DNA from 4 places in the Klebsiella sp. CSG-1 genome. Region 2 is predicted to be linked to each of the others. Evidence: predicted binding sites of a transcription regulator. Region 2 holds the regulator's gene; each other region holds the start of a gene.
The links. The regulator CRP, encoded in region 2, controls carbon source genes, mostly activating them, when cyclic AMP is high. The targets are predictions, from matches to a motif close to ATGTGANNNNNNTCACAT.

Region 1: the regulator CRP is predicted to act here: its motif matches at 2,425-2,442, upstream of AC007G_RS09385 (mannitol dehydrogenase family protein).
Region 3: the regulator CRP is predicted to act here: its motif matches at 2,799-2,816, upstream of udp (uridine phosphorylase).
Region 4: the regulator CRP is predicted to act here: its motif matches at 2,156-2,173, upstream of bhsA (multiple stress resistance protein BhsA).

Annotation. Positions count from the first base shown of each region.
Region 1 covers NZ_JBWNLD010000003.1:277,370-281,985, forward strand. Annotated here, with positions in the region: gene AC007G_RS09380 (CobW family GTP-binding protein) at 1-745, opposite strand, end outside; gene AC007G_RS09385 (mannitol dehydrogenase family protein) at 867-2,333, opposite strand; gene uxuA (mannonate dehydratase) at 2,540-3,730, shown strand; gene yeiP (elongation factor P-like protein YeiP) at 3,851-4,423, opposite strand; gene AC007G_RS09400 (YkgJ family cysteine cluster protein) at 4,573-4,616, shown strand, end outside.
Region 2 covers NZ_JBWNLD010000005.1:475,579-480,194, reverse strand. Annotated here, with positions in the region: gene AC007G_RS15465 (YheU family protein) at 1-122, shown strand, start outside; gene AC007G_RS15460 (phosphoribulokinase) at 158-1,027, shown strand; gene AC007G_RS15455 (OsmC family protein) at 1,128-1,532, opposite strand; gene crp (cAMP-activated global transcriptional regulator CRP) at 1,838-2,470, shown strand; gene AC007G_RS15445 (YccS/YhfK family putative transporter) at 2,523-4,601, shown strand; gene argD (bifunctional acetylornithine/succinyldiaminopimelate transaminase) at 4,591-4,616, opposite strand, start outside.
Region 3 covers NZ_JBWNLD010000018.1:16,055-20,670, forward strand. Annotated here, with positions in the region: gene ubiE (bifunctional demethylmenaquinone methyltransferase/2-methoxy-6-polyprenyl-1,4-benzoquinol methylase UbiE) at 1-259, opposite strand, end outside; gene rmuC (DNA recombination protein RmuC) at 326-1,774, opposite strand; gene udp (uridine phosphorylase) at 1,914-2,675, opposite strand; gene AC007G_RS26230 (dienelactone hydrolase family protein) at 2,942-3,754, shown strand; gene AC007G_RS26235 (transporter substrate-binding domain-containing protein) at 3,759-4,448, opposite strand; gene metE (5-methyltetrahydropteroyltriglutamate--homocysteine S-methyltransferase) at 4,603-4,616, opposite strand, start outside.
Region 4 covers NZ_JBWNLD010000010.1:32,145-36,760, reverse strand. Annotated here, with positions in the region: gene AC007G_RS21555 (TonB-dependent siderophore receptor) at 1-1,119, opposite strand, end outside; gene AC007G_RS21550 (TetR/AcrR family transcriptional regulator) at 1,364-1,999, opposite strand; gene bhsA (multiple stress resistance protein BhsA) at 2,249-2,506, shown strand; gene ldtC (L,D-transpeptidase LdtC) at 2,721-3,683, opposite strand; gene mfd (transcription-repair coupling factor) at 3,851-4,616, opposite strand, start outside.

The DNA of each region.
Region 1 (4,616 bases), on a different contig from region 2:
TATCGGCATCAAAAATCCAGCCGCAGGCCTGGTAACCCTGACCGCTGTTGAGGCTCCGGCGCCAGCGCTGGTGGGCCGGCAGGCTGAGCGCGGCCAGACCTTTTTTCTGCCCGTGGCTGTGCGCATGTTCGGCACTTTCCGGCAGCGGTGTGAGATTCAGGCGCGGTAAATCCAGCAGCTGCGGGTCGATATTGCCGTGGGTGGCGCCAATATGCAGACGCTCGCCCGCGTGCTCCTGCCACCAGACGTCAAAGGCCTGTTCGCTTTCTGCCGTCATCCGGTCCGTTTTATTGCTGATAATGACATCGGCCGCCGCCAGCTGATCGCGGAAGTTGGCGTTCGCCATCACTTTACTGTCCAGCAGCTGGCGGGGATCGAGCACGCACAGGGTGGCGCGAAGATCGATCCACGGCTCGTAGACGGCGGCGGTCAGAATATCGAGAATTTGTTTGGGATGGCCGAGCCCGGTAGGTTCAATCAGCAGACGATCCGGTTTCCCCTGGCGCAGCAGGGTATTCAACCCAACCTGCATCGGCAGGCCGTTGACGCAGCACATACAGCCGCCGGGAATTTCTTTGAGTAGCGCGCCGCTATCGGCGAGCAAAGCGCCATCGATACCCACTTCGCCAAACTCATTAACCAGCACGGCCCATTTTTCATCTGCAGGCTTGTGGGCCAGCAGATGAAGAATCGAGGTCGTTTTACCGCTGCCGAGAAACCCCGTGATCAAGTTGGTTTTGGTCACATTTTCTCCAGGATACAAATGTAATGTTGTAACAGTTGGGACTATCCTGACGAAAAAAAGGGGAAAAGAGAAGGGCTACGGCGGACAGAAAAGAATTCTGTCCGCTAAAGAGCAGCAATTGTTAAATCCCGGGCACGTTGGCGATGGCCTGGCGGGCACCGACGGCAGAAAGCTGACGCCAGGCGGCGGTGATGTGATCCACAAACAGCGTATTGCGCGGCAGATCGCGACCAAAGATTTCTTCCAGTGAGAGCAGGGCGCTGACGCGTTCCTCGTCGCGGCTGCCGGCAACCAGAGCCTGAATCTTCTCGCTCAGCGGGTCGCGAACATCAATAGCCTGACCGGCATCATCTATACCGCTGACGTAGCGCATCCAGCCTGCCACCCCGAGCGCCAGCAACGGCCAGCGGCTACCGCGCTGGAGGTGAACGCGAATACCGTCAAGCATACGTTGCGGAAGCTTCTGACTACCGTCCATCGCTATCTGCCAGGTGCGGTGTTTAAGCGCTGGATTACTAAAGCGTGCGATCAGGCTGTCGGCATAGTGCGTCAGATTGACGCCTTCGATAGCAAGAGTCGGGGCCTGTTCGTCAAGCATCAGCCGGCGAGCGGCGCTGCGCAGCACCTCGTCCTGCATGCAGTCACTGATATGCGCATTGCCGGCAAGGTAGCCGAGCCAGGCAAGGAAGGAGTGGCTGCCGTTGAGCATCCGCAGCTTCATCTGTTCCCACGGCAGCACATTATCGGTCATCTGGACGCCGGCGATTTCCCACGCCGGGCGGCCCGCCACGAAGTTATCCTCAATGACCCATTGAATAAATGGCTCACAGCTGATGGCGCAAGGGTCTTCTACGCCGAGCGTGGCGCTGATTTCAGCCAGCGATTCCTCGGTAGCGGCAGGCACGATACGGTCAACCATGGTGCCGGGAAAACTGACGTGTTCAGCAATCCACTGCGCCAGTTCGGGGGCGCGCTTTTCCGCCATGCCCAGAACCGCATTTTTCACCACGTGACCGTTATCAGGAATATTATCGCAGGAGAGTACCGTAAACGGCGGCAGGCCGCGTTCGCGGCGGCGAGACAGGGCTTCAACCAGTATCCCCGGCACCGACTGTGGCAGCGCGGGATGTTCCAGATCGTGAATAATGCGCGGCTGCGTCAGGTCCAGCGTGCCGCTGGCGGGATCGATGCAGTAGCCTTTCTCCGTAATGGTGAGTGAGACAATGGCCACCTGCGGTTCGCAGAATTTTTCAATGATCGCGGGCAGTGAGTCCAGCTTTGCATTCAGACATTCATGAACGGCGCCCACGACAATCGGCTGGTTGCCGTGCGCGCCTTTTTCCAGCACGGTGAACAGGTGGTCCTGCTGACGGAGCTGGCTCATCAGTCGGTCGCCGCTGAACAGGCTAATTTCGCAGATCCCCCAGTCTCCGCCGCTGGCGTTCAGCACCCGATCGGTAAGCAGGGCCTGATGAGCGCGATGAAACGCCCCGAAGCCGAAGTGCACAATGCGCGAGCGCAGCTGGCTGCGATCGTACTGAGGAAGCTGCACGCCTTCTGGCAGCGTAGCGGTAGCGATAGTTGTCATTCTTTACACACCTGATTAACCAATGATTAACAATGCCAGTGTAAAGTTATATGACAACAAATTAAATTGGTGAGCCGTATTTATACGCTTAGTGTGAGCTGGATCAATCAATTTAGCGGGATAAATTGATCCCTGTCGAGAAGCCTGTATGGTAGTCATCATTGATGTTTGCGTTATTGGTATAACAACTTTGAGAGGGCATAGCGATGGAACAAACCTGGCGTTGGTATGGACCGAACGATCCGGTGTCGCTTGATGATGTACGGCAGGCTGGCGCGACGGGTGTGGTCACTGCGCTGCACCATATTCCTAATGGTCAAGTCTGGCCGGTTGACGAAATTAAACAGCGTCAGGCGCTGCTGGCGGAAAAAGGGCTGACGTGGTCGGTCGTGGAAAGTATCCCGGTACACGAAGAGATCAAAACCCAAAGCGGGCAGTGTGCGACCTGGATAGCCAACTACCAGCAGAGCATTCGCAACCTGGCGGCCTGCGGGATTGATACCGTGTGCTATAACTTCATGCCAATTCTCGACTGGACGCGCACTGACCTTGAGTACCAACTGCCGGACGGTTCGAAAGCATTGCGTTTTGACCAAATCGCGTTTGCCGCTTTTGAGTTACATATCCTGAAGCGCCCTGGCGCCGAGGCAGATTACAGTGAAGAGGAGCAGCGCCAGGCGCAGGCTCGTTTTGCGGCGATGAGCGCAGCGGATATTGAAAAGCTGACCCGCAATATTATTGCCGGCCTGCCGGGAGCGGAAGAGGGCTATACCCTCGAACAGTTCCGCGCACGCCTGGCGGAATACGATCATATTGATAAAGCGCAGCTGCGTGAAAATATGGCCGTCTTCCTGCGCGCTATCGTGCCGGTTTGTGAAGAGGTGGGCGTGCGGCTGGCCGTTCACCCGGACGATCCGCCGCGCCCGATCCTTGGCCTGCCGCGTATCGTTTCGACCATCGAAGATATGCAGTGGCTGAAAGAGACCGTGGACAGCATCAACAACGGCTTTACGATGTGCACCGGTTCTTACGGCGTGCGTGCCGATAACGATCTGGTGAAAATGGTCGAAACCTTCGGCGACAGGATCCACTTTACCCATCTGCGTTCGACCTGCCGTGAAGAGAACCCAAAAACGTTCCACGAAGCGGCGCATTTAACCGGTGACGTTAATATGGTGGCGGTGGTGGATGCGATTCTGAGCGAAGAGCTGCGCCGCAAGCATGCGGGCGATCTGCGTCCGATTCCGTTCCGTCCGGACCATGGCCATCAGATGCTGGACGATCTGCGTAAGAAAACCAACCCGGGCTATTCGGCGATTGGTCGCCTGAAAGGGATGGCGGAAGTACGCGGCGTTGAGCTGGCGCTGAAGATGACGAAGTATCCGGAACTGCTGTAATTCTGGCCGCGGAAAAATACAAAGGACAGCCTCTGGCTGTCCTTTTTGGTCTTACTGCCCGGCCGATGCGACGGGGGGGCTGGACAGGGCGTTTCCACCCTTATCCGACATGACGCGATCTTAGTCCGCGCGACCCATATAGCGGCTTTCTTCGATATGGATACGAATTTTCTCGCCGGTGGTCAGGTATTCCGGAACCTGAATCACCAGGCCGGTGCTCAGGGTCGCCGGTTTGGTGCGCGAGCTTGCCGAGGCGCCTTTAATGCCCGGTGCGGTTTCCACGATTTCCAGATCCACGGTCTGCGGCAGCTCCAGCGCCAGCAGCTGGCCATCCCAGGTCAGAACCTGCATGTCAGGCATGCCGCCTTCCGGAATGAACAGCAGCTCTTCTTCAATCTGCTCTTTGGTGAAGGTGTATGGCGTGTAATCTTCTTTATCCATAAACACATACTCGTTGCCGTCAACATAGGAGAAGTCAACGAAACGGCGGGTCAGGGTAACGGTATCAACGATATCGTCGCCTTTAAAGCGCTCTTCCACTTTCAGGCCGGTACGTACATCAGAGAAACGCATTTTGTACAGCGTTGCTGCGCCACGGGCGCTCGGCGACTGAATATCAATATTTTTTACAATCAGCAGCTTGCCGTTGTAATTCAGCACCATACCTTTTTTAATTTCATTCGCTCTTGGCATTGCAGTAATCCTGTCACTTAACGGTTCAAAAAATATCGCGTAAAACTACTCGTGCCGGGGCTTTCAGGCAAGCGGAATTCGCGAGTTTTGCTATCTCCGGACAAAACGTTTAGGCTGGGCCGTGAACCGCAACATCAAGAGAGTCATTTATGGAATGTCGTATCGATTGCGGTGCCTGCTGTATCGCTCCTTC
Region 2 (4,616 bases):
GCTCGCTGGCGGATAAAGTCGCCGACGTCAAACAGCAATTGAAAAGCGGAGAAGCCGTACTGGTGTGGTCAGAACTGCACGAGACGGTCAATATCATGCCCCGCAAGCAGTTTCACGGCTAAGGCGGCGCCACACATCGTTTAATCTGGGAGTTGTTATGTCTGCCAAACATCCGGTGATTGCCGTCACGGGCTCCAGCGGCGCGGGAACCACGACCACCAGCCTCGCCTTTCGTAAAATTTTCGCACAGCTAAACCTGCGTGCCGCTGAGGTGGAAGGCGACAGCTTCCATCGCTATACCCGCCCGGAAATGGACATGGCGATCCGCAAAGCGCGCGATCAGGGGAAACACATCAGCTACTTCGGTCCGGAAGCCAACGACTTCGGTCTGTTGGAAAACACCTTCCTTGAGTACGGGCGTAACGGTAGCGGCCAGTCGCGCAAGTATTTGCATACCTATGATGAGGCGGTGCCGTGGAATCAGGTGCCGGGCACATTCACACCGTGGCAACCGCTACCGGAACCGACCGATGTCCTGTTTTATGAAGGGCTGCACGGCGGGGTTGTTACGCCGCAGTATAACGTCGCGCAGAATGTCGACCTGCTGGTCGGCGTGGTGCCTATCGTCAACCTGGAATGGATTCAGAAGCTCATCCGCGATACCAGTGAACGCGGCCACTCCCGTGAAGCGGTGATGGATTCCGTGGTCCGTTCAATGGAAGACTATATCAACTTCATCACGCCGCAGTTTTCGCGCACCCATATCAACTTCCAGCGCGTTCCCACTGTCGACACCTCCAACCCGTTTGCGGCGAAGGGCATTCCGTCATTGGATGAAAGCTTTGTGGTGATCCATTTCCGCAACCTGCAGGATATCGATTTCCCCTGGCTGCTGGCGATGCTGCAGGGGTCGTTTATCTCGCATATCAATACGCTGGTGGTGCCTGGCGGGAAAATGGGGCTGGCGATGGAGCTCATCATGACGCCGCTAGTCGAACGACTGATGGAAGGGAAGAAAATCAGTTAACCACGTTAAAAAACCCCGAGCGCCTGGCGCTAAGCGGGGTTTTCGTCCTTCACTCACGGCTCCCGGATAAGGCGTTTGCGTCGCTCTCCGGGAAGGCTGCTTAGCCTTCCACCACTTCATAGGTGTGGGTGATATTCACCGCTTTTTGCAGCATCAGCGCCACCGAGCAGTATTTCTCCGCCGACAGATCCACCGCACGGGAAACGGCCGCCTCTTTCAGCTCCTTACCGGTGACGATAAAATGCATGTTGATATGGGTAAACAGGCGCGGCGCCTCTTCCCGACGTTCAGACGTCAGCTTGACTTCACAGTTGGTCACGTTGTGACGACCTTTCTGCAAAATAGACACGACATCGATCGCGCTACATCCGCCCGCCGCCATCAGCACCATCTCCATTGGGCTTGGCGCTTTATCTCCGGAGTTGCCGTCCATCAGAATCTGGTGACCTGACGCCGACTCTCCGATGAAGGTTAACCCTTCAACCCATTTCACACGAGCTTGCATAAAATTTAACTCCGAGGTTGCAATTTTCCTGACAGATTACGCGTACATAACAATTCTCGCAACGGAAGGCGACCTGCATCATGCTGAAGCGAGACACCAGGAGACATGCGGCAAAAGCTATGCTAAAACAGTCGGGATGCTACAGTATTACATTGATGTACTGCATGTATGCAGAGGAGTTCACATTACAGGCTGAAGAAAACTCACCAGCCGTTTCCCAGGCATAGGGAAACAATACGATTGCATGCCCGGATGCCGTGTAGTGTCGGCACCCGGAGATAGCTTATAACAGAGGATAACCGCGCATGGTGCTTGGCAAACCGCAAACAGACCCTACCCTCGAATGGTTCTTGTCTCATTGCCACATTCATAAGTACCCATCTAAAAGCACGCTGATCCACCAGGGTGAAAAAGCAGAAACGTTGTACTACATCGTCAAAGGCTCTGTGGCTGTGCTCATCAAGGATGAAGAAGGTAAAGAGATGATCCTCTCTTACCTCAACCAGGGCGATTTCATCGGTGAATTAGGCTTGTTTGAAGAAGGCCAGGAGCGTAGCGCCTGGGTACGTGCGAAAACCGCATGTGAAGTGGCCGAAATCTCCTACAAAAAATTCCGTCAGCTCATTCAGGTTAACCCGGATATCCTGATGCGCCTGTCGTCGCAGATGGCTCGCCGTCTGCAGGTGACCTCAGAAAAAGTGGGTAACCTTGCCTTCCTCGACGTCACCGGGCGCATCGCTCAGACGCTGTTGAACCTGGCAAAACAGCCGGATGCGATGACCCACCCTGATGGTATGCAAATTAAAATTACCCGTCAGGAAATTGGTCAGATCGTTGGCTGTTCCCGCGAAACCGTTGGCCGTATCCTGAAGATGCTGGAAGATCAGAACCTGATCTCCGCACACGGTAAAACTATCGTCGTATACGGTACGCGTTAAGTCGATAAAACGGCGTGTTGCTTACGCAACACGCCGTTTTTGTTTTCCCTCTATGTGGCGCAGGCTGATTTACCACCCGGAAGTCAACTATGCACTGCGGCAAACGCTGGTGTTGTGTTTGCCTGTCGCAATCGGTCTCCTCCTCGGTCACTTACAGCAAGGTCTGCTGTTTTCGCTGGTGCCCGCCTGCTGTAACGTCGCCGGTCTGGATACGCCGCACAAACGCTTTTTTAAACGTCTGATTATTGGCGGCTCGCTGTTTGCCGGCTGTAGCCTGGTGGTCCAGCTTCTTCTTCAGCAGGATATCCCGCTGCCCTTGATTCTCAGCGGCCTGGCGCTACTGCTGGGCGTAACGGCGGAGATCAGCTCTCTGCACGCCAGGCTTCTGCCCGCGTCGTTAATTGCCGCAATCTTTACCCTGAGCCTTGCCGGGAACATGCCCGTCTGGGAGCCACTGCTGATCTACGCCCTCGGGACGCTGTGGTACGGCCTGTTTAACTGGTTCTGGTTTTGGCTATGGCGCGAGCAGCCGCTGCGCGAATCGCTGAGCCTGCTTTATCGCGAGCTGGCTAACTACTGCGAAGCCAAATACAGCCTGCTGACCCAGCATATCGATCCCACCACTTCACTGCCGCCGCTGCTCACGCGCCAGCAGAAGGTGGTGGACCTGATCACCCAATGCTACCAGCAGATGCATATGCTGGCGGCGAACCAGCGCAATGACCACAAGCGCCTGCTGCGGGCATTTCAGATGGCGCTGGATTTGCAGGAACATATCTCCGTCAGCCTGCACCAACCCGAAGAAGTACAAAAACTGGTAGAGCGCAGCCATGCCGAGGCGGTGATCCGCTGGAACGCACAAACCGTTGCCGCACGCCTGCGGGTGCTGGCCGATGACATTCTCTACCACCGCTACCCGCAACGCTTTCATATGGATAAGCAAATCGGCGCGCTGGAGAAAATCGCCTGGCAGCATCCGGACAACCCGGTAGGGCAGTTCTGCGCCTGGCACTTCAGCCGAATAGCCCGGGTGCTGCGTACCCAGCGCCCGCTGTATGCTCGCAACCTGATGGCGGATAAAGAGCGCCGTCTGCCGCTGCTGCCCGCGCTAAAGAGCTATCTCTCATTAAAATCGCCGGCGCTACGTAACGCTGCGCGTATCTGCGTGATGTTAACGGCCGCGAGCCTGATGGGAAGCGCCCTGAACCTTCCCAAGCCTTACTGGATCCTGATGACGGTGCTTTTTGTGACCCAAAACGGCTACGGCGCGACGCGGGTACGTATCGTCCATCGGGCGGCAGGTACACTTGCCGGTCTGGCTATCGCCGGCCTGGCGCTGCACTTTCACGTCCCGGAGGGTTATACGCTCTCCGCGATGCTGCTCGTCACGCTGCTGAGCTACCTGATTATTCGCAAGCATTATGGCTGGGCGATGGTTGGCTTTACCGTGACGGCGGTGTATACCCTGCAGCTTCTGACGCTCAACGGCGAGCAGTATATTGTCGCCAGGCTTATCGATACGCTTATCGGCTGCCTTATCGCCTTTGGCGGCATGGTCTGGCTATGGCCGCAATGGCAAAGCGGGCTACTGCGTAAAAACGCTCACGACGCGCTGGAAGCCGATCAGGAAGCGATCAGGCTAATTCTCAGCGACGATCATCAGGCCCCGGCGCTGGCCTATCGCCGGATGCGCGTCAATCAGGCACATAACTCGCTGTATAACTCGCTGAATCAGGCCATGCAGGAACCCGGTTTTAACACACATTATCTTGATGATATGAAACTGTGGGTCACCCACAGCCAGTTTATTGTTGAGCATATCAACGCCATGACCACCCTCGCCCGCGAGCACAATATGCTGACGCCGGAGCTGGCCCGGCGTTACCTGGAATCCTGTGAGATTGCGCTCCAGCGCTGTCAACAGCGGCTGGACTCCGACGGTCCCGGCAGCGCTGGCGATGTGAATATTATGGAGTCGCAGGATGTGGAGGTGAGCCGGGGCCCGTTAAGTACAATGGAGCAGCATCTGCAGCGGATCCTCGACCATCTGAACACCATGCACACCATCTCCTCGGTGGCATGGCGTCAGCGCCCGCATCACGGTATCTGGCTACGCGCGATTAAGCGTTAAGAACCTGCTTTATCG
Region 3 (4,616 bases), on a different contig from region 2:
CACCCACCAGGCGAGAGAACTTCGCCGTCAGGTCGCCGGTGCCACCGGCCAGGTCCAGAACGGTCTGTCCGCGGCGTACGCCGCTGCAGTCGATGGTGAAACGCTTCCACAAACGATGAATACCGAACGACATCAGATCATTCATAACATCATATTTTGCGGCCACAGAATGGAATACATGTGCCACCATGTCCGCCTTCTGCTCTTTGGCTACGGTCTGAAAACCAAAGTGCGTCGTTTCTTGTGAATCCTCAACCATCTCAATGCCTGCTTATCAAGAAAATGTTCGCCGAGTGTAACAGATTCAGCGCATTTCCCATACGGTTCAACGCGGCGTAGAGGGTTCACCGGACATCGCCTCATCGGCCCGATCGGCGATAAATTCGTTATCTTCCAGCGCGTTTTCGTCTTCTTCAGAACGATATTCGTCATCCTGAGCCGTTGCCTGATCGACTAAATCAGGATTAATCCCGCGCTTCACTTCAACGCCAAGACCGCGGAACGCCTCTGCCTGCACCAGCAGATTCCCGCGCCCGGAAGCGAGCTTTTTCATCGCCTGGCGATAGTTATCCTGGGCTTTATCCAGGCTCTGCCCGATGGCGGACATATCATCAACGAACAGGCGCATTTTGTCGTACAGACGACCTGCGCGTTCAGCTATTTTCTGCGCATTGCGGCTTTGATGTTCATAACGCCAGAGATTGGCAATCGTCCGCAGCGCTACCAGCAGCGTCGTCGGACTGACCAGCATAATATTGTTCTTCAGCGCTTCGCTGATAAGTTCAGGCTGACGGTCGATAGCCAGCAGGAAAGCCGGCTCCACGGGAATAAACATCAGCACATAGTCGAGCGAGCGCAGGCCCGGCAGCTGTTGATAATCTTTACGCCCGAGCAGGCGAATATGGTTTCGCACCGAGGCGATATGCTCTTGCAGCGCCGCCTCGCGGGTGTAGTCATCTTCGGCATTAAAATAGCGCTCGTAGGCCACCAGCGTCATTTTGGCATCAATGACCACGTCTTTCCCCTGCGGCAGGCGGACGATCACATCGGGCTGCATGCGCGAACGCCCTTCTGTTTCGATGCTGACCTGGGTCTGGTATTCATACCCTTCGCGTAGCCCGGAAGCTTCCAGCACGCGGGTTAACACCACCTCTCCCCAGTTACCCTGCGTTTTGTTATCCCCTTTCAACGCCCGGGTCAGGTTCAGCGCCTCCTGCGCCATCTGCGCGTTCAGCTGCTGCAGATTGCGGATCTCATGGGCCAACGTATGCCGCTCGCGCGCCTCCTGGCCAAAACTGTCCTGCACCTGGCGGCGGAAACCGTCCAGCTGTTCACGCAGCGGCGTTAGCAGGCCATGTAAACTCTGCCGGTTCTGCTCATCGACGCGCCGGTTGCTGTGTTCGAAAATGCGGTTAGCCAGGTTTTCAAACTGCTCGCTCAGACGCTGTTCGCTGTTCACCATCTGGCGGATTTTATCCTCGGCGTGTATCCGGGTAGATTCAAGGCGGGTGGTGACTTCGCGGAGATCGGCCTCCAGTGAGCTATTGATGTCACGCAGGCTACGCAGTTCGTTATTCAGCAACTCGCATTCATCGCGCCAGTGGGCCTCTTGCACCAGCTGCTGGCGCGCAGCGCTGAGCTCGATATCCAGTTCACGGCGATCCTCGATAAGGTCGGCGCGAATTTGGTCAGCTTTGGCTTTGGTCGCCAGCCACCCTGCGACCAGCCCTACGGCCAGCGCCACGATGGCACTTATCACAATCGAGATATCCACAACGCCCCCTGCGGCAACAACTTACGGCACAAAAATAGAATTGTGCTGTACAAACGTCCAGTTTAAAAGAGATTTCCTGCGAGGCGCAGCGCAAAAAAGAAAGGCCGGAAGATCCGGCCCTGGGGTGAGAGGCGAGGAATTACAGCAGACGGCGAGCCGCTTCCACCACGATTTTTACCGCGTGGCTTTCGGTTTGCTTCATGGTTTCCGCGTTCGGAATTTCCTGCTGGGTACGGTTGACGATAACCCCGGCGACCATCCCGGCACGCAGCCCCTGGCTGGCACACATGGTCAGCAGGGTCGCAGATTCCATCTCGTAGTTCATGACCCCCATGGACTGCCACTCTTCCATAGAGCCTTTAAAACGGCTGACCACGCGACCGGAGAAGGTGTCGTAGCGCTCCTGGCCCGGGTAGAAGGTGTCAGATGATGCGGTAACGCCGATATGGGTGGTCGCACCGATCGATTTTGCCGCTTCAACCAGCGCAGTGGTACAGGCAAAGTCAGCCACGGCCGGGTATTCCATCGGCGCAAAGTGCAGACTCGCGCCATCGAGACGTACCGATGCGGTGGTGACCAGCACGTCGCCGACGTTAATGTGTGGCTGGATAGCCCCGGTGGTGCCGATACGCAGGAAGGTACGAATCCCCAGCTGCGCCAGTTCTTCAACGGCAATCGACGTTGACGGGCCACCGATACCGGTAGAGCAGACAATGACCGACTTGCCATCCAGTTCGGCACGCCAGGAGGTAAATTCGCGGTGAGATGCCAGCTTGACCGGCTTATCCATCAGCGCGGCGATCTTTTCCACACGCTCCGGATCGCCAGGGACGATAGCCAGCGTAGCCCCTTGTAAATCGTTTTTGGTGAGGCCGAGATGAAAAACATCAGACTTAGACATAAAAAACTCCTCTGTGGGTCGAATTATCAGCAGAAGCAAAACGGTACTTTACAGAAGCTACCCGCTAAATTTTGTGACAAAAATCACCATGAACAAAAAACATTGCAATGATTTTCCATCAAAAAGTGATAAACATCACATTAACAAGTTATATTCATCGTGCCTGAACAAAAGATAGCCTGTTTCAGGCACTGTGCTTTGTTAACGTCCGGTCGATAGCGTCTATAGTTATCGATGCGCTAATAAATAAGGGTACGGAGAATACCATGACCACAACCAAGCAACCTGGCTTTGCGCCTGCAGCCACGCCGCACGCTTCTACCGCCGTTCATACCTCGGAGGAGAGCATCACCACAGGCGAAACGTCGATCCCCACTCAAGGAGAGAACATGCCGGCCTATCATGCTCGTCCGAAGAACGCCGATGGCCTGCTCCCGGTCGTTATCGTTGTTCAGGAAATTTTCGGCGTCCATGAACATATCCGCGACATTTGCCGCCGTCTGGCGCAGGAGGGGTATCTGGCTATCGCACCAGAGCTCTACTTCCGTCAGGGCGATCCGAATGACTATACCGATATCCCCACCCTGTTCCAGGAGCTGGTCAGCAAAGTGCCGGATGCACAGGTGCTGGCGGACCTCGACCATGTCGCCAGCTGGGCCGCACGTCACGGAGGCGATGCTCATCGTCTGCTGATCACCGGCTTCTGCTGGGGGGGACGCATTACCTGGCTTTATGCCGCCCACAACCCGCAGTTGAAAGCCGCCGTCGCCTGGTACGGGAAGCTGGTCGGGCAGAAAACCCTCAACTCAGCGAAATATCCGGTGGATATCGCCGTTGATCTCAACGCGCCGGTGCTGGGGTTGTATGGCGGCAAAGACGCCAGCATTCCGCAGGATACGGTGGAAACCATGCGCCACGCGCTTCGCGCGGCCAACGCCAAAGCAGAGATCATCGTCTACCCGGAAGCCGATCACGCCTTTAACGCCGATTATCGCGCCAGCTATCATGAAGAGTCGGCCAAAGACGGCTGGCAGCGCATGCTGGCGTGGTTTGCACAGTATGGCGGGAAGCGCGCGTAAGCCGCTAGCGGTTGCCGATATGACGGTTAATCATATCGGCGATCGTGCCGTCATTCTTCCATGCCGCCAGGCAACCACAGACAAATTCATAGTGCTGTAGCCGGTTTCGTGGAACGCAAATCGCTTGCTGTATCTGACTAAAGCTATCAGGCAGCAGGCGAAACTGGGGATATTCCCGCGCCACGCTGGCAAGCGGTTGACGGATCCCGGCAACCATCTCCCCTTCCCCGGCGATAAAAGCACGGATCGCCTCCTGGGAGGTGGCGTATTGACGCATCGTGGCATGCTGTAACGTGCGAATCAGATACAGCTCATAGGCCGCCCCTTTCCCGACGTTAATCGTCACTCCCGGGCGATCCATCTCTTGTACGGAGCGAATATCGCTGTCGTTTCTGACCAGCGCTGAACTTTCAATCGTGACATAGGGCGGGGTGAAGCACAGTTTGTCTTCGCGAGCGGGATCAATCGCCAGGAAAGCAATATCCCACTGGTTCAGCAAAGCCGCATCAACCACTTTTCCGGCCGTCGGCCAGGTCACAAATCGCGCCTCGCAACCGCATTCAGCGGCCAGTTTTTTGGCTAACTCGGCGGTGATGCCACCCGGGGTATTATCCGGCAACAACGTGGCAAGAACCGGGTTCCCCAGATTAATAGCAAAACATAAAGACCGCTGCGGATCGTCAAGTCTGGTCATCATTCTCCCCCGGAAATGTCTGTACGTGCCCTGTGCAGCTAAGCGTAGCCCAGCCGCGAGAACTCCGCAGGTTGCACGGCGCATGGGCCAGCACGGAAGAAAAAAGAAAAAAGAGGAGGAGGTCTGGGCCTCCTCCGGGACGGGGGTAACGGAATTAGGCCTGGCGCA
Region 4 (4,616 bases), on a different contig from region 2:
CTGGTTGGCATTAAAGGTCTCATGATCGGCATCCAGCCCCCAGGTCAGATCCCAGCCGTCAAGCGGTTGGCTGTTAAGGGTAATCTTCGCACCGTACTGATCGGTATCCTGTTTAGATGAGGAGAAGCTGCTGACCTGACCTTTGGTGAGCGTCGGGAAGGGGTAAAAGGTCAGCGACTCGTCGCGATAATAGATCTGGCTGACCAGATTCTGGCCATAGAAATCGGCATCGGAGTATTGCAGGCTAATCAGATGCCGTTCGGTACCAGGAACGCGGTCGGAATTAAGCCCGTCGGTGGTATAGGCTTTGCCCTCACCGGTGACGGCCGACATGTTTTTGCCGAGATACAGGCCGTAATCATCGCCCTGGCTTTTATAGTATTGCGTCACCAGCTGCAGCTGACGGTTATCGTCGATGTTGATGGTGCCGGTGCCCATGACATCGAGGCGATCCGAGTGCTGCAGGCCGGTCTGCGTATTATCGAGGACCAGCGCATCGTTATTGCCATCATACCAGCCGCCAAAGCGCTGATAAGCCACCGATAACCGTCCGGAAGCATGGTCGGTGCCGCCGCTGACCGCCGCCGCCACGCGTTCGTCGTGATCGTTGCTGTTGGCAAATCCGCTTTTGCCGCCTAATTCCAGATCCACCTGGCGTTCCTGCTGCCCTTTTTTGGTCACGATATTGATCAGGCCGCCGGTACTGCCGCCGCCATACAGCGAAGTGGCGCCGGAGATGACTTCAATATGCTCAATGTTGAACGGGTCGATAGCGTCGAGCTGACGGCTGTCGGTACGGGAAGAGTTGAGGCGAACGCCGTCGATCAGCACCACGATGGCCCGTCCACGCATGTTCATTCCGTAGTTGGTTCGTCCCTGGCTGCTGACATCAATTCCGGGAATCAACTGGGCCAGGACGTCTTTGAACTCCTTTCCTCCCTGAACCTGTTGTTCTATCTCCTGACCTTCGATAACCCACGTGGTTTGCGCCATTTCGGCGACGGTGCGGTGAGTTCGGTTGGCGCTAACGATAATGTTTTCTTCTTCCGCCTGCGCGGCAAAGGCGGGCAGGGCGGTGGCCAGCAGCAGTGGGTTAAGCACCCAGAGACGCTTGTTCATACGCATTCCTTTTATGAGTTAACTGCAGTCATGTTGTTTTTAGTGTTCGATGCGGGCGCATCGGTTGTTACAGATGGAAATAAGCAGAAAAACTTAAAAGCGGATTTTGCACGTAGTGATTATTGTTATCAATATCATTTACAACAAAATTGATACGTAACAGTGTGAAAACATGAGTAAAACTGGGGTTAATCAGGAAAGACAGGGGAAAACCCGGTGGCGATTGTCACCGGGGAAGCGCAGATTAGTGCTGGAGGATTTGCGGCCACAGCCGCAGGGTGGTATCGGCGATTTGCATCAGCCTGGTGAAATCAGCCCCTTCGCGTGCGCTGATGGACATCCCTTGCAACACGCAGTTTAAGAACTGCGCCAGCTGTCGCACATCGCCGTTTTGCGGCAGTTCGCCGCGCAGCTGCCGCTGCTGGAGGAACTGGGTCAGCGTTTGTTCCTGCATCGCGTGCCGCGACTTAATGGTATTGGCGATCGCGGTAGATGATGCCGCCAGCGCCGCGGACGTATTGATCATAAAACAGCCTGCCGGCGTGTCTTTACTGGTAAAGCAGGTGGCAATGGCGGTGAAATAGTCTCGCAGCGCCTGATCAACTGATTTTTCTTCGGCAAACAACAGCGCTTCGTGTCTGGCGGCAAAACGTGAAATATAGCGATCCAGAACCGCGCGAAATAACCCTTCCTTGTTGACGAACTCAGCGTACAGCGTCGGTGCTTTTGCCCCGGTCGCCTCCACCAGATCGGCAAGAGAAGTTGCCTCGTAGCCGTGCTGCCAGAAAAGTGCCATAGCCTTATCCAGCGCCGCTTCCTTGTCGAACACTTTGGGTCGGCCACGGCTTTTTTTTGTGCAACTTTGAACGTCAGTTGTCATGATGCCGCTGTACCTATGTTGGTTTGTTGAAGAGGCATTATAAAAATAAACCTTACAACCTTCCAGCGCTGAGCCCGCAAAAATAAATAATTCATATATGTATGAATTTTAAGTTGTTTATAAATAAATAAACGATCGTTATAAAAATTCATTGACGTGTGATATAGGTCACATTATTATTTACCTATCGATCGTTAAGTTAATTCTTGCGACCCTACTAAAAAAATCATCTGCATAGGTATAATAATCATGAAAAACATCAAAACGCTGACGCTTGCCGCCGTGCTGAGCTCTCTTTCTTTCGCCAGCTTCGCGGCTGTTGAAGTGCAGTCCACACCTGCCGGCCAACACAAAATCGGTACCGTTTCTGCCTCCGCCGGGACAAACCTGGGCTCGCTGGAAGACCAGCTGGCGCAGAAAGCGGAAGAAATGGGCGCCACCTCTTTTCGTATCACCTCAGTAACGGGTCCAAACACCCTGCATGGCACTGCGGTTATCTACAAATAAGTTTCGTTTTACCCCTGTCATGCCACTGACAAAACGCGCCCCCTGACCCCTTTATCAGGCCGCGAGCAGTAAGTTGTTTCCTGTTATGCCACTTACGTGACGCGGTTTTCACCCCTTTATGAAACCGCGAAGCGTCGCACTATCGTTTTACCCCGTTTGTTATCCCATAAAAAAACCGCCCCCTGGGGCGGTTTTTTTATTTCTGTCTAAGCGCTTACAATGACTGTTCGCCAGTATTGTGATGACGGGTAACGTCAATCGGCATACCCGAACGCAGCGCCATCGCACGATCCATCACCGTCTGGTCGGTCTGCGCGGCCTGCTTAAACGCCGACATCTCGCTATTCAGGACTATCGGCAGCGTCTGCGGATCGTCATTTAAGTGTTTGGACAGCGGCTGATGGATTTCCACCAGACGCCTGCCGTCAGGCTCCACGGAGACTTTTACTGGCGTATTGATAATATTGACTTTAGTCCCTGGGGTAACGAGGTTAAACAGGGTTTTGATGTCGTCATCGCGCAGGCGGATACAGCCGGAGCTTACGCGCATTCCGATGCCAAAATCGGCATTCGTGCCGTGCAGCAGATAGACGCCGCCGTAGGCCGCAAGGCGGATAGCATGGTGCCCCATCGGGTTATCCGGCCCGGCAGGTACCACGCCCGGGAGTTCTATTCCCATCGCTTTATACCGTGCGCGAATATTCGCCGTCGGCGTCCAGGTTGGATTTGCGCGCTTGTCGGAGACGGTGGTGATCATCGTCGGAGTAAGGGTATCCCCTCCCAACTGGCCGATACCGATAGGGTAGACGGTGACCTCATTTTTCCCCGGCGGGTAGTAGTAGAGGCGAAGCTCGGCGAGGTTGATCACCAGCCCTTCGCGCGGCGCTTCCGGCAGTAGGGTCTGCAGCGGAATGGTCAGTACGCTGCCGGCACGCGGAACGTAAGGATCGACGCCGGGATTTGCCTGAAGCAATGCCAGAAAGCCCACGTTGTATTTTTTGGCGATAGCCTCCAGCGAACCGCCGTCATTCTGGACGACGTGAAACTGATTTTGCCCGACGAGGCGGCTGCCTGAAGGCGGTAAGGGCCAGGTATTGGCGCGGGCAGGGAGGGCCAGGACGCCAGCAACGGCCGCCATTGCCAGCCACAGTGAAAAACGCGATACGAAAGTAGTCATAATAAATAAGTGGTTATTTTTTATGAGGAAACAGACGGGGATTATCGCGCGGGTCTCTGTGGGGAAACCCTGGTGAATTGCAAAATGTTTGTAAAGTTTACCGGGTGTGACCGTGAAGGAAGAAAAAGGCGCGGAAGACGGTGACGGGCACCGCCTCCGCGCTGCGATTAAGCGGTCGCGTTCTCTTCTAACTGACGCATAAACTGGCGAACCCACTCCATCCGCGTTTTACGCTCGCCAAGTTCCTGCATGAACTTCAGCCGCGTCGGGCCATCCAGGCGGAAGTGCTGAGGCTGTTTTTGCAGCAGGCCAATCAGCCACACCGGGTTGACGTTGTTCTTTTCATTGAACTCAATCACGCCGCCTTTCTCATTGCCCTCCAGCTTACGGATACCCAGCTTCTGCGCCTGTTGACGCAGGCGGGCGATATCCAGCAGGTTTCTCGCCGCATCCGGTAGCGGGCCAAAGCGGTCAATCAGTTCGACTTTAATCTCTTCCAGGTCGTGCTCATTCCTGGCGCTGGCAATCCGCTTGTAGAACGAGAGTCGGGTATTCACATCAGGAATAAAGTCGTCCGGCAACAGTGAAGGCATACGCAGCTCAACTTCAGTCTGCTGGCTGGTCAGATCCTCAAGCGAAGGTTCGCGTCCGGCTTTCAGCGCATCGACAGCATTCTCCAGAAGCTCCATATAGAGCGAAAAACCGATGGTGGTCATCTGCCCGCTCTGATCTTCGCCCAGCAACTCGCCAGCGCCGCGGATTTCCAGGTCATGCGTGGCCAGCGCGAAACCGGCGCCGAGATCCTCCAGCGAGGCGATGGCTTCCAGACGCTTTTGCGCATCGGTGGTCATTGCTTTCGGGTGCGGCGTCAGCAGCCAGGCATAGGCCTGATGATGCGAACGGCCGACGCGTCCGCGCAGCTGGTGCAGCTGA